Regions from separate parts of the Pseudomonas sp. MH10 genome, predicted to be linked through region 2. Evidence: riboswitches for the same ligand, from Rfam matches in the RefSeq annotation. Region 2 holds a riboswitch; the other holds the start of a gene.
The links. A riboswitch is a leader RNA that binds a small molecule or an ion and turns the genes downstream of it on or off. The one in region 2 is predicted to bind cobalamin.
Positions count from the first base shown of each region.

Region 1: it holds a riboswitch for cobalamin, as region 2 does, so the genes downstream of both, cobW (cobalamin biosynthesis protein CobW) here and cobO (cob(I)yrinic acid a,c-diamide adenosyltransferase) in region 2, are expected to answer to the same signal.

Region 1 is NZ_CP133783.1:763,741-771,116, forward strand. It holds gene nfuA (Fe-S biogenesis protein NfuA) at 1-225, shown strand, start outside; gene cobM (precorrin-4 C(11)-methyltransferase) at 351-1,097, opposite strand; gene RHM59_RS03565 (cobalamin biosynthesis protein) at 1,148-1,558, opposite strand; cobalamin riboswitch at 1,672-1,890, shown strand; gene cobW (cobalamin biosynthesis protein CobW) at 1,990-3,054, shown strand; gene cobN (cobaltochelatase subunit CobN) at 3,058-6,822, shown strand; gene RHM59_RS03580 (ATP-binding protein) at 6,842-7,376, shown strand, end outside.
Region 2 is NZ_CP133783.1:5,256,599-5,263,974, forward strand. It holds gene RHM59_RS23780 (sorbosone dehydrogenase family protein) at 1-867, opposite strand, end outside; gene RHM59_RS23785 (hypothetical protein) at 1,033-1,611, opposite strand; cobalamin riboswitch at 1,758-1,979, shown strand; gene cobO (cob(I)yrinic acid a,c-diamide adenosyltransferase) at 2,085-2,696, shown strand; gene RHM59_RS23795 (cobyrinate a,c-diamide synthase) at 2,707-4,002, shown strand; gene bluB (5,6-dimethylbenzimidazole synthase) at 3,999-4,649, shown strand; gene cbiB (adenosylcobinamide-phosphate synthase CbiB) at 4,646-5,554, shown strand; gene cobD (threonine-phosphate decarboxylase CobD) at 5,547-6,554, shown strand; gene RHM59_RS23815 (cobyric acid synthase) at 6,551-7,376, shown strand, end outside.

The DNA.
Region 1 (7,376 bases), 1.1 Mb from region 2:
CCTGGTCTGGCCAGTCATGGCGGGCAAGTGACGTTGATCGATGTGGTCGAAGAAAACGACGAAAACATCGCGGTCCTGCAATTTGGTGGCGGCTGCCAAGGCTGTGGCCAAGCTGACGTTACCTTGAGAGAAGGGATTGAGCGCACATTGCTCGAACGCATTCCTGAACTCAAAGGCGTCCGTGACGTGACCGATCACTCGCAAAAAGAGCACGCCTACTACTAAAGCTGCGGCGTGGCCTGAACAAAAAAGTACCCCGACTGGTTCGGGGTATTTTTTTTGGTTGGAGTTCAGTGCGCGGTGGCTGAAAGACGCCTCGCCAACACGTTGGCTCTTACAGAGGTCATCACTCAAGGCCGAAACACATGGGCATGCCCGGCGCGGTATAGCGATGAGTCGGAAAAGTTGTCATTGCCCAACACCCGGCCCACCAGAATCAACGCGGTGCGGCGAAAACCTTTGGCCTGCACTTTTTCTTCTATGTCCGCCAAAGTGCCTATCACCCAGTCCTGATCCGGCCAACTGGCGCGATGGACCACCGCAATCGGGCAATCGGCGCCGTAGTGGGGAACAAGTTCGGCCACTATCTTGGGCAGATGGTTAACCCCCAGATGAATGGCCATGGTCGCCTGATGCTGCGCCAGGCTGGCCAATTCCTCGCCAACCGGCATCGAGGTTTTATCCGCGTAGCGGGTCAAAATCACGCTCTGGGAAATGTCCGGCAACGTCAGCTCCACACCTAACAGCGCTGCGCACGCAGCGGTGGCGGTAACGCCAGGGATGATCTCGAACGGGATGCTCAACTCGCGCAAGTGACGAATTTGCTCACCGATTGCGCCATACAGGCTCGGATCGCCCGAATGAACCCGGGCGATGTCTTGGCCTTGTTCATGAGCAGACTTCATCACGGCGATGATCTGCTCCAGGTGTAACTCCGCGCTATTGATGACCTGCAACGCGTTATGGCCTTCCAGCACTGCCGTCGGCACCAATGATCCGGCGTAGATAATCACCGGGCAGCTGCGGATCAAACGTTGGCCTTTGACCGTGATCAGCTCCGGGTCGCCGGGGCCTGCGCCGATGAAAAAGACGGTCATGGAATCTCCTGAAGCTGCGAAGGGATAGCTGAAGTGAGCAAGGATGCGGATTATCGACGATTAGGCACATCACCCGCCAAGGCAAATGTCGCGCGTCGGTTTTTGCTGCGGTTGATGAGCAAGGTACCGGGGTGTCCGCTGAGGCGTTGCGCCAGGGCCAGGGCGGCACTTTCTGCCACGCCATGGCAACCGGTATGCGCAAAGGCCAGCGCCGATCGATGGCTCAACTGCGCATCGAAGTCCGCCAGTTCGGCCGAACTGAAAAACACCAAGGGCAGAGCGAGCTGCGTGGCCAGCGCCAGCAGTCCCGGTTCAGCGCTTTTCTGATCAATGGAGGCCAAGGCGGCAATCGCTTCGATGAGAAACCCGTGAGCCGCCAAATTCTGCTCCATCAGTTCAAGCAACAGGCTGGCGGGACAGCCGCGCTGGCAGCCAAGCCCCACCACCAGCGTCGTCGACATCGTGCTGTCCTCAGGTACCGACAAAGCGTGGCAGGAGACCATGACTCAGCGCAAAACGTCAATCGCACATCCCGTCAAACGGCGCTGGTGATTGACCTGCCCAAGGTCACTGCGTAGCCTTGCACGCTTGAGGTTCTCCGGCGCAGGTCGGGGCTAAGAAGGGAACGCGGTCAATGCCGCGGCTGCCCCCGCAACTGTAATCGGTCATGTTCATTGCACAGCCACTGCGCCTGACGCGGGAAGGCGCAATGAACGCGTGCAGGACGTCTCGCGAAGAGGCGCTCGACACGCCACCGCAAGCCAGGAGACCTGCCTCAACATCAGAATTCTCACTACAACCGGGCGGGGTGATCCGGTGGCGAGTTGATCCGCGCGCCTGCGCTGCGTGGTTCTCGTCCTGTTTTGCCCGCCGCTTTGCCAAAGGGCACCCAATGAAAACGCTGGCCAAACTTCCTGTCACCATCGTCACCGGCTTCCTCGGTTCGGGCAAAACCACCTTGCTGCGGCATATGCTCGATAACGCTGACGGTCGGCGCATCGCGGTGATCGTCAACGAGTTCGGCGAACTGGGGATTGACGGCGACCTGCTCAAACAATGCAGCATTGGCTGCACCGAAGAAGAAGCCAATGGCCGGGTGTATGAGTTGGCCAACGGCTGCTTGTGCTGCACGGTTCAGGAAGAGTTCTTCCCCGTCATGCGCGAACTGGTCGCACGCCGTGGCGATCTGGACCACATCCTGATCGAGACCTCTGGCCTGGCGTTGCCAAAACCCTTGGTTCAAGCTTTTCAGTGGCCGGAAATTCGCAACGCCTGCACGGTTGACGCGGTAATCACCGTCGTCGATAGCCCGGCAGTACTGGCCGGTACCTTCGCGGCATTCCCGGATCAAGTCGATGCCCAACGAAAGCTGGATCCGAACCTGGACCATGAATCGCCGCTGCACGAGTTGTTCGCCGATCAGCTGTCCAGCGCTGATCTGGTAATCCTCAACAAGGCTGACAAGATGGACGCTGCCGGCCTCGCCGCAGTCCGTGCCGAAGTCTCGGAAGAGCTGCCGCCAGCGGTGAAAGTGATCGAAGCCAGCAATGGTCGCTTGCCGATCAGCGTGTTGTTGGGTTTGGCCGCCGAGTCCGAGTTGCATATCGACGGTCGCCATAGCCATCACGATTCTCATGAAGGCGCAGACCCTGCCGATCATGACCATGACGCATTCGACTCGATCTCAATCACCTTGCCGCAGGCTGACGAAAGCGTGTTACTCGATGCCTTGAACCAATTGGTGGTGCAGCACGGTATTTTGCGGGTCAAAGGCTTTGCCGCGATTCCGGGCAAACCGATGCGTTTGCTGATTCAGGGTGTCGGTACCCGTTTCGACAAACATTTCGACCGCGCGTGGCGTGCCGACGAAGAGCGAGTAACCCATTTGGTGTTGATCGGTCAGAAGCTCGACGCCGGGGTGCTTGAAGCCCAGTTGCGCGCAACGGTTGCTGGCTGACCCATGCATTTACTGAGAACCCAGCCCGGCGGATTCGTCCCCGACGACAGCATCGCCGATTTGGGGCAAACCCCGGCCGAGCTGGTGATTCTCTGTAGCGGCGATTCCCACTTGGCGCTGCTCGCTGAAGCGGCGCAACAGTTACCCGACGACTACCCAAGTCTGCGCCTAGCCAACCCGATGCAAGTGCAGAATCATGCATCGGTGGACCTGTATGTCGACCAAGTGCTGCGACACGCCAAGGTTATTTTGATTTCGCTGCACGGCGGTATCGGTTATTGGCGTTACGGCGTCGAGCGCCTGGTGCAGTTGGCTGAGCGTGGTGTGAAGCTGATTCTGGTGCCCGGCGATGACCGGCCTGACCCGGAGCTTAGCGGCTTAAGCAACGTGACGGCGGAAGAGGGCGAGCGGCTTTGGCATTTTTTGCGCCAGGGCGGCCTGCACAATGCGCTGGAGCTGTATCGGTGCTTGGCCAGTCGCTTTCTGGCGCGTGACTATCCATGGGCTGAACCGGCCACCCTGCCACGTACCGCGATTTATCACCCGCACATAACCAACGCGAACCTGAGCGATTGGCAAGCCCAATGGCAGCCGTCGCAACCGGTGGTAGGGCTGCTGTTTTATCGCTCCCATCTGCAAGCGGCCAACACTGGATTTATCGACGTGTTTTGCGCCCGTTTGCAGGCTCAGGGCCTGAATCCACTGCCCATTGCAGTCGCCAGCTTGAAAGAAGCGGGTTGTCTGGCGGTGGTGGAGGACCTGTTCGATCAGGTCCGGGCTGAGCTGATCCTCAATACCACCGGCTTTGCCCAATCCAGCCCCGAAGCCCCTCATCTGCGACCGTTTCGGCGCAACGTGCCGGTCATTCAAGCTATTTGTGCGCAGGACAACGAGCCCGCTTGGCAGGCCAGTGAACAAGGCTTGGGCGCGCGGGACTTGGCAATGCACATCGCGTTGCCGGAGCTGGACGGGCGGATTATCAGTCGGCCGATCAGTTTCAAGGACTTGGCGTGGCACAGCGAACGCAGCCAGTCGGACGTGGTGTGTTATCGCGCTCAGCCTGAACGCATGGATTTTGTCGCCGAGTTGGCGCAGCGCTGGATTGAGCTGGCACGGCTGCCGAACGAGCAAAAACACATTGCACTGATACTTGCCAATTACCCGACCCGCGATGGTCGCATCGGCAATGGCGTGGGCCTGGACACACCCGCCGCCGCGCTGAATATTTTGCGCGAGATGCAGGCGCAGGGTTACCTGCTGACACCGTTGCCCGAAAGCGGTACGGCCTTGATCCATGCGCTGCTCGGCGGCGTCACCAATGATTTGGAAACCATTGACCAACGTCCTTGCGAGCAGAGCATGGCGCTGGACGATTACTGGGCGGCATTCAGTCAATTGCCATTGGCCAATCAACAGGCGGTGACTGCGCGTTGGGGTGCGCCACAGGCCGATCCGATGTTTCGCGCCGAGCGCATGATGATTGCTGGGCTGCGTTTTGGAATGACCTTCGTTGGTATTCAGCCAGCACGGGGTTACCAGGTCGATGCCAGTGCGGTCTATCACGACCCGGATTTGGTGCCGCCCCACGGCTATCTCGCGTTCTATTTCTGGTTGCGCACAGCCTACGGCGCCCATGCGGTGATCCATGTTGGCAAACACGGCAATCTTGAATGGTTGCCGGGCAAAGGCGTGGGGTTGTCAGAGACCTGCTGGCCGGACGCGGTATTAGGCGCGATGCCGAACATCTATCCGTTCATCGTCAACGATCCGGGCGAGGGGGCTCAAGCCAAGCGCCGTACCCAAGCGGTGATCATCGACCACTTGATGCCGCCGTTGACCCGAGCCGAAACCTATGGCCCGTTGCGTGACCTGGAAGTGCTGGCCGACGAGTTCTACGAAGCGCAATTGCTCGATCCACGCCGGGCACGGGAACTGCAACGCGACATTCTTAAGCTGGTCCGGGAAACCCACATCGACCGCGAGCTGCAACTGGGCGAGCAGCTCGACAGCGACGCCGATGCGGGGGGCTGGCTGCCGCGTCTGGACACCTATTTGTGCGACCTCAAGGAATCGCAGATTCGCGACGGTTTGCACATTTTCGGCGAATCGCCCAGCGGTCGGTTGCGCATCGACACCTTGCTGGCCCTATTACGCATCCCCCGAGGCGACGGCCGTGGCGCTCAATCGAGCTTGCTACGGGCCCTGAGCAAAGCTCTCGATTTAGGTTTCGACCCGTTGAACTGTGAGTTATCCGAGCCTTGGAACGGCCCTCGGCCCGATGCGTTGCTCAGCGTCAGCCAAGACCCTTGGCGAACGGCTGGCGACGTTCGAGAGCGGTTGGAATTGTATGCGGCGCAGCTGATTGAGCAAGTGCTGCACGGGTCACCAATAGACGAGTTATCTGAAAACAATGACTTAAAACTTATTCTTCATTCATTGCGCGAAGTGGTTGCGCCGCGCCTTGATGCCTGTGGCCTGGCTGAAATGCAAGGGTTGCTCGATGCACTGAGCGGTCGATTTGTCCCGGCAGGCCCCAGCGGCGCACCGAGCCGTGGTCGCCTCGACGTACTGCCGACCGGGCGCAATTTTTTCTCAGTAGACGTGCGAAACCTGCCGACCACCACCGCGTGGCGTATTGGTTTCCAGTCGGCCAACCTGCTGCTTGAGCGTCATTTGCAGGACCACGGCGATCACTTGCGTCAGTTGGGTCTGTCGGTGTGGGGCACCGCTACCATGCGCACCGGTGGCGACGACATCGCACAGGCCATGGCCCTGATGGGCGTGCGTCCGGTCTGGGCCACCGGCAGTCAGCGGGTCGATGATTTTGAAATTTTGCCGCTGAGCCTGCTGGATCGTCCTCGGGTCGACGTGACGCTGCGGGTTTCCGGGTTCTTTCGCGATGCATTTTCCAACCTGATTCGACTGTTTGATGCGGCCGTACAGGCCGTCGCTGCCTTGGATGAACCGGATGAGCTGAACCCGCTGGCGGCCAAGGTCCGCGAAGAACGGCTCAGGTTTGAACGCGAAGGTTTAACCACTGAGGACGCGTCGCGCCAAGCGGGTTGGCGTATTTTCGGCGCCAAACCGGGTGCCTACGGCGCAGGGGTGCAAGGCGCCATCGACGGGCGTTTGTGGCAAACCCGCGATGACTTGGCCGAGGTTTACCTGAATTGGGGCGGTTACGCGTACGGCGTGGCCGACGAAGGCACGCCCGCCCGGGAGCGTTTCGCCCAACGCCTGGGCCAAGTGCAAGCGGTTCTGCAAAACCAGGACAATCGCGAGCATGACCTGCTCGATTCCAATGACTATTACCAATTCCAGGGCGGCATGCTGGCTGCGGTGGAAAGCCTCAGCGGCCAACCCGCCGCCAGCTACCACGGCGACCACAGTCAGCCGGATTTACCGAAAATTCGAACCCTTAAAGAAGAGCTGAATCGGGTGGTGCGCTCCCGTGCGGCCAACCCGAAGTGGATCGAAGGGGTCAAACGCCACGGTTACAAAGGCGCGTTTGAGATGGCCGCAACCGTGGACTTCTTATTCGCCTTCGACGCCACGACTCAGTTGATCGACGATCATCAATACGCATTGCTGGCTGATGCATATTTGCTTGACCCATCGACCCGGGATTTTATTCAGCAGCACAATCCAGATGCACTGCGGGACATGACCGAACGCATGCTGGAGGCTCAGCAGCGCGGGCTCTGGCAAGCACCCGGCGATTACCGCCAGGCCCTGGAAAACCTGCTGCTGGACATCGAAGAACATTGATCACTTTTGAGAATTGTCCATGAGCGATATCCCGCATTTCCCCCTCGCGGCAGTGGTGGGCGCCGACGAACTCAAGTTGGCCCTGTGCTTAACAGCCATCGACCCGAGAATCGGCGGCGTGCTGATCGAAGGGCCCCGAGGCATGGCCAAATCGACCCTTGCCCGTGGGTTGGCCGATCTGCTGGCCAGCGGGCAATTCGTCACGCTGCCGTTGGGTGCGACCGAGGAGCGGCTGGTCGGGACATTGGACCTGGACGCTGCATTGAGTGAGGGGCGGGCACAGTTTTCACCGGGCGTTCTGGCCAAGGCCGACGGCGGAGTGTTGTACGTCGATGAAGTCAATCTGCTGCCAGATCTCCTGGTTGATTTGTTGCTCGACGTCGCCGCCAGTGGCGTCAACGTTGTGGAGCGCGACGGTATCTCCCACCGTCATTCTGCGCGTTTCGTGTTGATTGGCACCATGAACCCTGAAGAAGGTGAGTTACGCCCACAGCTACTGGACCGCTTTGGCTTGAACGTAGCCCTTAGTGGGCAGACCGCGCCGGCCGAGCGTG
Region 2 (7,376 bases):
CAAGTCGCTGCCAATCTCATCGCGCTCATTGACGGCGGTCCATAGCTTCCCGGTTTGTGGCTCCCAATCCATGCCGTTGGGGTTGCGCAGGCCGGAGGCAAAGATTCGATGCGCACCGGTGGCGGCATCAACCTCCCAGATCGACGCCCGACCTTGCTCTTTGTCGAGACCGTTTTCCCCAACGTTACTGTTGGACCCCACCGTGACGTAAAGCTTCTTGCCGTCTTTGCTGGCAATGACGTTTTTGGTCCAGTGGTGATTGATCGTGCCCGCTGGCAAATCGGTCACGGTGGTCGGTTCACCGCTGATAGAAGTCTGTCCGTTTTCATAGTGAAAACGCAGTAACTTATCGGTGTCGGCGACATAAAAATCGTTGCCGACCAGCGCCATGCCAAACGGTGAATTGAGGTTTTTCAGAAAGACTGTGCGAGTTTCAGCAATGCCATCGTGATTGCTGTCTCGCAGTAGGGTAATCCGGTTGGCGCTGGGTACACCCGCCCCCGCTCGGCCCATGACTTTTCTCATGATCCAGCCGCGGATGCCTGGAGAATCATCGGGCTTGGCGGGTGAGTTGGTTTCGGCGACCAATACGTCGCCGTTGGGCAGCACGTACAACCAGCGCGGATGGTCCAGGTCTTCGGCAAACGCTGACACTTGAGTGCCCGGCGCGGCAATCGGTTTCGCGCCCTGAGGCCAGCCTACGGCCGGGGCAATATTGACCGTCGGAATCAGCGTTTTATTGGGCTCCGGCAGCATCGGCGTTGGCCCCATGCCATCTGCCACTCTCAGCCTGGACGTTTCGCCGCAGGCAGCCAGGCCGACGGCCAATACCAAAAGGACAGCCATCTGGGGTTTGAAAGTGGGCATGCTGATCTCCATGAAAACAAAGGGGCGAGTAAGGAGATAGAGGCAGCTACACGGTCGAGGTTCAACATTTATTGCTGCGTCGGCTGAAATGAGAAGCGGGTCAAGGTGTACGCCACGGATCGGAGCGTTCCGATCCGTTCGCGCATTACGCGGGGAAGGTGCTAATCAGGCTGTTCTCAGTAACAGTGCGAGACCGGGGAAATACTGGCCGTCTTCGTTGTGTAGCTTGCGATAACCATAAGGGAAGTACCAGGCGATGGCACAGGCGTTTTGTTTTTGCAAATCGTCGACGAAATCTTCCAGCTCTTCGTGCGTGGCGCTTTGCAGGGTTTTGCGCGGCGTGACAAACAGGCAGCCCAACTTAAGATGGTTGGCGTAGCTGGTTTTTTTGGCATCACCAACGATGTCCAGCAGCGCCGGGGTCAAGTTGATTTCGCCGAAAGTTGGCCAGCGTTGCGTGGCCTGAATATAAGCGTTGTCTTCCGAAGTGGCGATGAACAGGCCGGTGCGGGCGCTTCGATCGCCATCATCCTGCTGTTTTTTACTGGGCGCATGTTCCAGCGTCACCATGTCCGCCATCCACGCGGCGTTGGAAAGCACGCCGAGGTTGGTACGTTCGTCGAACCAATGCGTGCATTCACCTTCTCCCATGACCTGACTGTAACGGTCGATGCAATCGAACCAGCGTTCTAACGCTGGACGAAGGAATTCCACTCTTGGGTTGCTGATGATCAAGCCGCGCATGGCGTCTCTCCGTTGTTATTTTATTGGCGTCACGATTATGGCCTTTTGATATCAAATTAAACAATAGCTGCGTTTTACGTGGTTTTGACCTCCTGGAAGACAAACCACAGGGCGCTTTGATTGACGCTCTACCCCCAACCCTCTACCCTTCGCGACGTGTTTCAGGTGCTTCGCAATCCACGATTGGCGGAGTGAAACAGGGAAGCCGGTGAGGGCGCGTCAAGCGGTCGATCCCGGCGCTGCCCCCGCAACGGTAAATGAGTCGACGCTGTGCACTCTGCCACTGTGTCCAAATGGACATGGGAAGGCGCATGGCAGGGAAATCCCACTCATGAGCCCGGAGACCGGCCTGATCCATCCAACAGCATCACGGCGGGCGATGCTCTGCGCACGGCTTTTTTTTGGCCGTGCTGGCAGTCAATTTCTGTGCCTTCCGTTTGCTATCGCGTGACCTGCTCAAGCGGAGAGCTGACATGAACGAATCCCCCGAACGCGATGAACGCCATCTGGCGCGCATGCAGCGCAAAAAAGCCGTGATCGACGAACGCATCGCCAGCTCGCCGGATGAGTGCGGACTGTTGCTGGTGCTCACCGGTAATGGCAAAGGCAAAAGCAGTTCTGCGTTCGGCATGCTCGCCCGGGCCATGGGCCATGGCATGCAATGCGGTGTTGTACAGTTCATCAAAGGCCGCAACAGCACGGGCGAAGAGTTGTTTTTTCGGCGCTTCCCCGAGCAAGTGCGGTACCACGTGATGGGGGAAGGTTTCACTTGGGAAACCCAGGATCGTCAGCGTGACATCGCCGCCGCGCAAGCCGCTTGGGCCGTGTCCCAAGACATGCTCCGCGACCCGAGTATTGGTCTGATCGTGCTCGATGAACTGAACATTGCCCTCAAACACGGTTACCTGGACCTGGAAAAAGTACTCAGCGATCTGCAAGCCCGTCCGCCCATGCAGCACGTGCTGGTGACCGGCCGCGGTGCCAAACCCGAAATGATTGACCTGGCCGATACCGTTTCCGACATTACCGTGGTCAAGCATGCTTTTCAGGCCGGGATTCGTGCGCAGAAAGGCATTGAGTTATGAGTAACCGTTCATGAGCGCACCGCGTCATTGCCCGGCTGTATTAATCGCGGCCCCAGCCTCCGGTCAGGGTAAAACCACCGTCACGGCTGCGTTGGCGCGTCTGCACCGCAACCAAGGGCGGACCGTGCGCGTGTTCAAATGCGGCCCGGACTTTCTCGACCCGATGATTCTTGAACGGGCCAGTGGCGCACCGGTTTATCAGCTGGATTTATGGATGGTCGGTGCCGATGAAAGTCGTCGTCTGTTGTGGGAAGCCGCCGGCGAAGCTGACTTGATTCTGATTGAAGGCGTCATGGGACTGTTCGACGGCACACCCTCAAGTGCCGACCTGGCCCGTCATTTCGGGGTGCCGGTATTAGCGGTGATTGATGGCACGGCCATGGCGCAGACATTTGGCGCATTGGCGTTGGGTTTGGCGCGTTATCAACCGGACCTGCCGTTTGCCGGGGTGTTGGCCAATCGCGTCGGCACCGTGCGCCATGCGCAATTGCTGGAAGGCAGCCTCACCGAAGGATTGCGTTGGTACGGCGCGTTGTCGCGGGAAACCGGGATCGAACTGCCGAGCCGTCATTTGGGCTTGGTCCAGGCCAGCGAACTGAATGATCTGGATGCCCGCCTTGATGCAGCCGCTGCTGCACTGGCCAGCACCTGCGAAGTGGCCTTGCCGCCGCCGGTCGAATTCGCGGCCCCCGATCTGGTCGTGATTGAGTCTTCGTTGGCGGGCGTCAGGATTGCCGTCGCCCATGACGAGGCGTTTGCCTTCCTCTATGGTGCCAACCTTGATCTACTGCGAGCCATGGGCGCCGAGTTGTCGTTTTTCTCGCCCATCCACGACACGCAGATTCCGCCTGCCGACAGCCTGTACTTACCCGGCGGCTACCCTGAATTGCACCACGTGACGCTGGGACAAAACCGGCCCATGCTGGCGGCCATTCGTGCGCACCACGTCGCGGGCAAACCCATGCTGGCGGAATGTGGCGGTATGCTTTACCTGCTCGACGCCTTGACCGATGTCGACGGCCAGCGTGCCGAGTTGGTCGGTTTGCTGAGTGGCGAAGCGGTGATGCAGAAACGTTTGGCAGCCTTGGCCTTACAAACCGTCGAATTGCCCGAAGGTGTTCTGCGCGGCCACACGTATCACCATTCGCTGACCAGCACCGAGTTGCAACCCATCGCCCGTGGTGTGAGCCCTAACGGTGGGCGCGGTGCCGAGGCGGTTTATCGTGACGGTCGGATGACTGCGTCTTACGTGCACTTCTATTTCCCTTCCAACCCCCACGCGGTTGCGGCGCTTTTCAAACCATGAATGATCTGGCTTTCAGCCCTGACGAACGTGCAGCGGTGTACCGCGCAATTGCCGAACGCCGAGACATGCGGCACTTCATCGGCGGCGAAGTGGCCCCGCAATTGTTGGCGCGTCTGTTGGAGGCGGCCCATCAGGCGCCCAGCGTTGGCTTGATGCAGCCGTGGCGTTTCATTCGAATCAGCGACCCGCAGTTGCGCACGCGTATTCAGGCGCAAGTCGAGGAAGAACGAATTCGTACCGCTCAAGCCCTGGGCGAGCGCTCGGACGACTTCATGAAGCTCAAAGTCGAAGGCATCAATGAATGCGCGGAAGTCTTGGTCGCCGCGTTGATGGACGACCGCGAACGGCATATTTTTGGTCGACGTACCTTGCCGGAAATGGACATGGCGTCTTTGTCCTGCGCGATTCAAAACCTTTGGCTGGCTTCTCGCGCTGAAGGGTTGGGCATGGGCTGGGTGTCACTGTTCGAGCCACAGGCGTTGGCTGACTTGCTGGGCATGCCGGCCGGGGCCAAGCCGCTGGCGGTTCTGTGCCTGGGGCCGGTGGCCGAATTCTACCCGGCGCCGATGCTGGTCTTGGAAGGCTGGGCGCAGGTACGGCCATTAAGCGAGTTGCTGTATGAAAATCAGTGGGGCGTGACCCGATGAGTGTTGCGTTATTGAGCCTCGCCGGCGTCGCATTGGATGCGCTGCTGGGTGAGCCGAAACGAGCACATCCGTTGGTAGCCTTCGGGCGCTTTGCCGATCGGATTGAGCAACGCTTCAATTCGGCTGGACGTGGCTGGCGCAGCCATGGCGTCACCGCCTGGTTTATCGCGGTGGTTCCACTGACCCTGCTGGCGACAGCGTTAAGTTGGCTGCCCTACGTCGGCTGGCTGGTAAACATTGCAGCGTTGTATTGCGCGCTGGGTTTGCGCAGCCTCGGTGAACATGTCGAGCCGGTGGCCCAGGCCTTGCGCGGCGCCGATCTGGATGAAGCGCGGCATCGGGTTTCGTATTTGGTCAGTCGTCAGACGGCCGAGCTGGATTCAACCGAGGTCGCACGTGCGGCCACTGAGTCGGTATTGGAAAATGGCAGCGATGCGGTCTTCGCCGCCTTGTTCTGGTTTTTGATCGCGGGTGTGCCGGGCGTGGTGCTGTACCGCTTGAGCAATACCCTGGACGCCATGTGGGGGTACCGCAATGAACGCTTTGAGCGTTTCGGTTGGGCGGCGGCGAAAATCGATGACCTTTTAAATTACGTTCCAGCACGCTTGGTGGCGTTAACCTACGCCATATTGGGCAACACCCCACTGGCGTTGCGGTGTTGGCGCGAGCAAGCGCCACACTGGGATAGCCCTAACGCTGGTCCGGTAATGGCCGCTGGCGCCGGAGCGTTAGGCGTAGAGTTAGGCGGGCCAGCGATTTATCACGGTGAGTTACACACGCGTCCACAGCTGGGCAAGGGTGCTCCCGCCGACGCCCAATCAATTGACCGTGGCTGGCAGCTGGTCCAGCGCGGGGTCTGGTTATGGTTGTTGATCGTGTGTGTAGGGGCTCAATTGTATGCTTGAACACGGTGGCCGCTTGAAGCAAGCGGCCGTGCGTTATGGCATCGCCGAAGACAACTGGCTGGACTTGTCCAGTGGCATTGCGCCTTGGCCATGGCCCGTTCCACAAATTCCGACGCGTGCCTGGGCGCGCTTGCCAGAAATCAACGACGGTCTGGAAGCGGCCGCCTGCGCCTATTACGGCGCAGAACAGGTGTTGCCGGTGCCGGGGTCGCAAGCCGCGATTCAGGCGCTGCCGCGTCTGCGTCGTGCGGGCAAAGTCGGCGTGTTGTCACCGTGTTACGCCGAACATGCCGAAGCCTGGCGCAGCAGCGGTTTCTTAGTCCGCGAAATGCTCGAAGACGAGGTGGACTACTTTCTCGACAGTCTTCACGTGCTGGTGGTCGTCAATCCCAATAACCCCACGGGCTTGACCATTGCCCCTGAGCGCTTGTTGGATTGGCATGCACGGCTGGCTCAGCGAGGAGGCTGGCTAGTGGTTGATGAAGCTTTTATGGACAACACGCCGGAGTTGAGTTTGAGCGCCGAGACTTGGCGTGTCGGGCTGATTGTATTGCGTTCGTTTGGGAAGTTTTTCGGTTTGGCAGGGGCGCGTCTCGGGTTTGTGATTGCCGAACCGCAACTGCTGAAATTGCTTGAGCGCCACATCGGCCCCTGGGCCATCAACGGACCGACCCGGGTGCTTGGACAGGCGTGTCTCAACGATGTCGAGGGACACCGTCAGCAACGGTTGCGCACCCAGCAGGCCAGTGAACGGCTGGCCGCGCTGATGACGCAACACGGCCTAGAACCACAAGGCGGTTGTGCGTTGTTTCAGTGGCTCGTGACTCCGCTGGCGGTTTCGGTGCATGAATTCTGCGCAAGCCACGGTGTGCTGTTGCGATTGTTTTTGAACAGTCAAACCCCGCAACACAGCAGCTTACGATTCGGGCTGCCTGCAGACGAAGCGCAATGGCAGCGGCTTGAGCAAGTGTTGAGTGACTACAACAAGGATGGGCAATGACTACGCTGATGGTCCAAGGCACAACGTCTGATGCCGGCAAAAGCACGCTAGTAACGGCGTTGTGCCGCTGGCTGACCCGCCAGGGTGTCAGGGTGGTGCCGTTCAAGCCGCAGAACATGGCGCTCAACAGCGCAGTGACCGCCGACGGCGGCGAGATTGGCCGCGCCCAAGCGGTGCAGGCGCAAGCGGCAGGCCTTGAGCCGCACACCGACATGAATCCGGTGCTGCTCAAACCTAACAGCGACACCGGCGCACAGGTAATCATTCACGGGCGAGTGGTCACCACCATGAACGCGGTGGCGTACCACGGCTATAAAGAGATTGCGATGCAAGCGGTGTTGGCCTCGCATCAACGGTTGAGCGCGGCGTACCCGGTGGTGATGGTCGAAGGCGCGGGGTCGCCGGCTGAGATCAATTTGCGTGCCGGTGACATCGCCAACATGGGCTTTGCCGAAGCGGTGGATTGCCCGGTGTTGTTGATCGCTGACATCAATCGCGGCGGAGTGTTTGCCCATTTGGTGGGCACCCTGGAGCTGCTGTCTCCCAGCGAACAAGCACGGGTCAAAGGTTTCATCATCAACCGCTTTCGCGGCGACATTGCGTTACTGCAACCGGGTCTTGACTGGCTCCAAGCCCGTACCGGAAAACCGGTAGTGGGGGTTTTGCCGTACATCATGGACCTGCATCTGGAGGCCGAAGACGGCCTCGATCAGCGCCAGACCGAGAAAGCCGAGCAGGTGCTCAATGTGGTGGTGCCGGTGTTACCGCGCATTAGTAACCACACTGATTTCGATCCGTTGCGCCTGCACCCACAGGTCAATT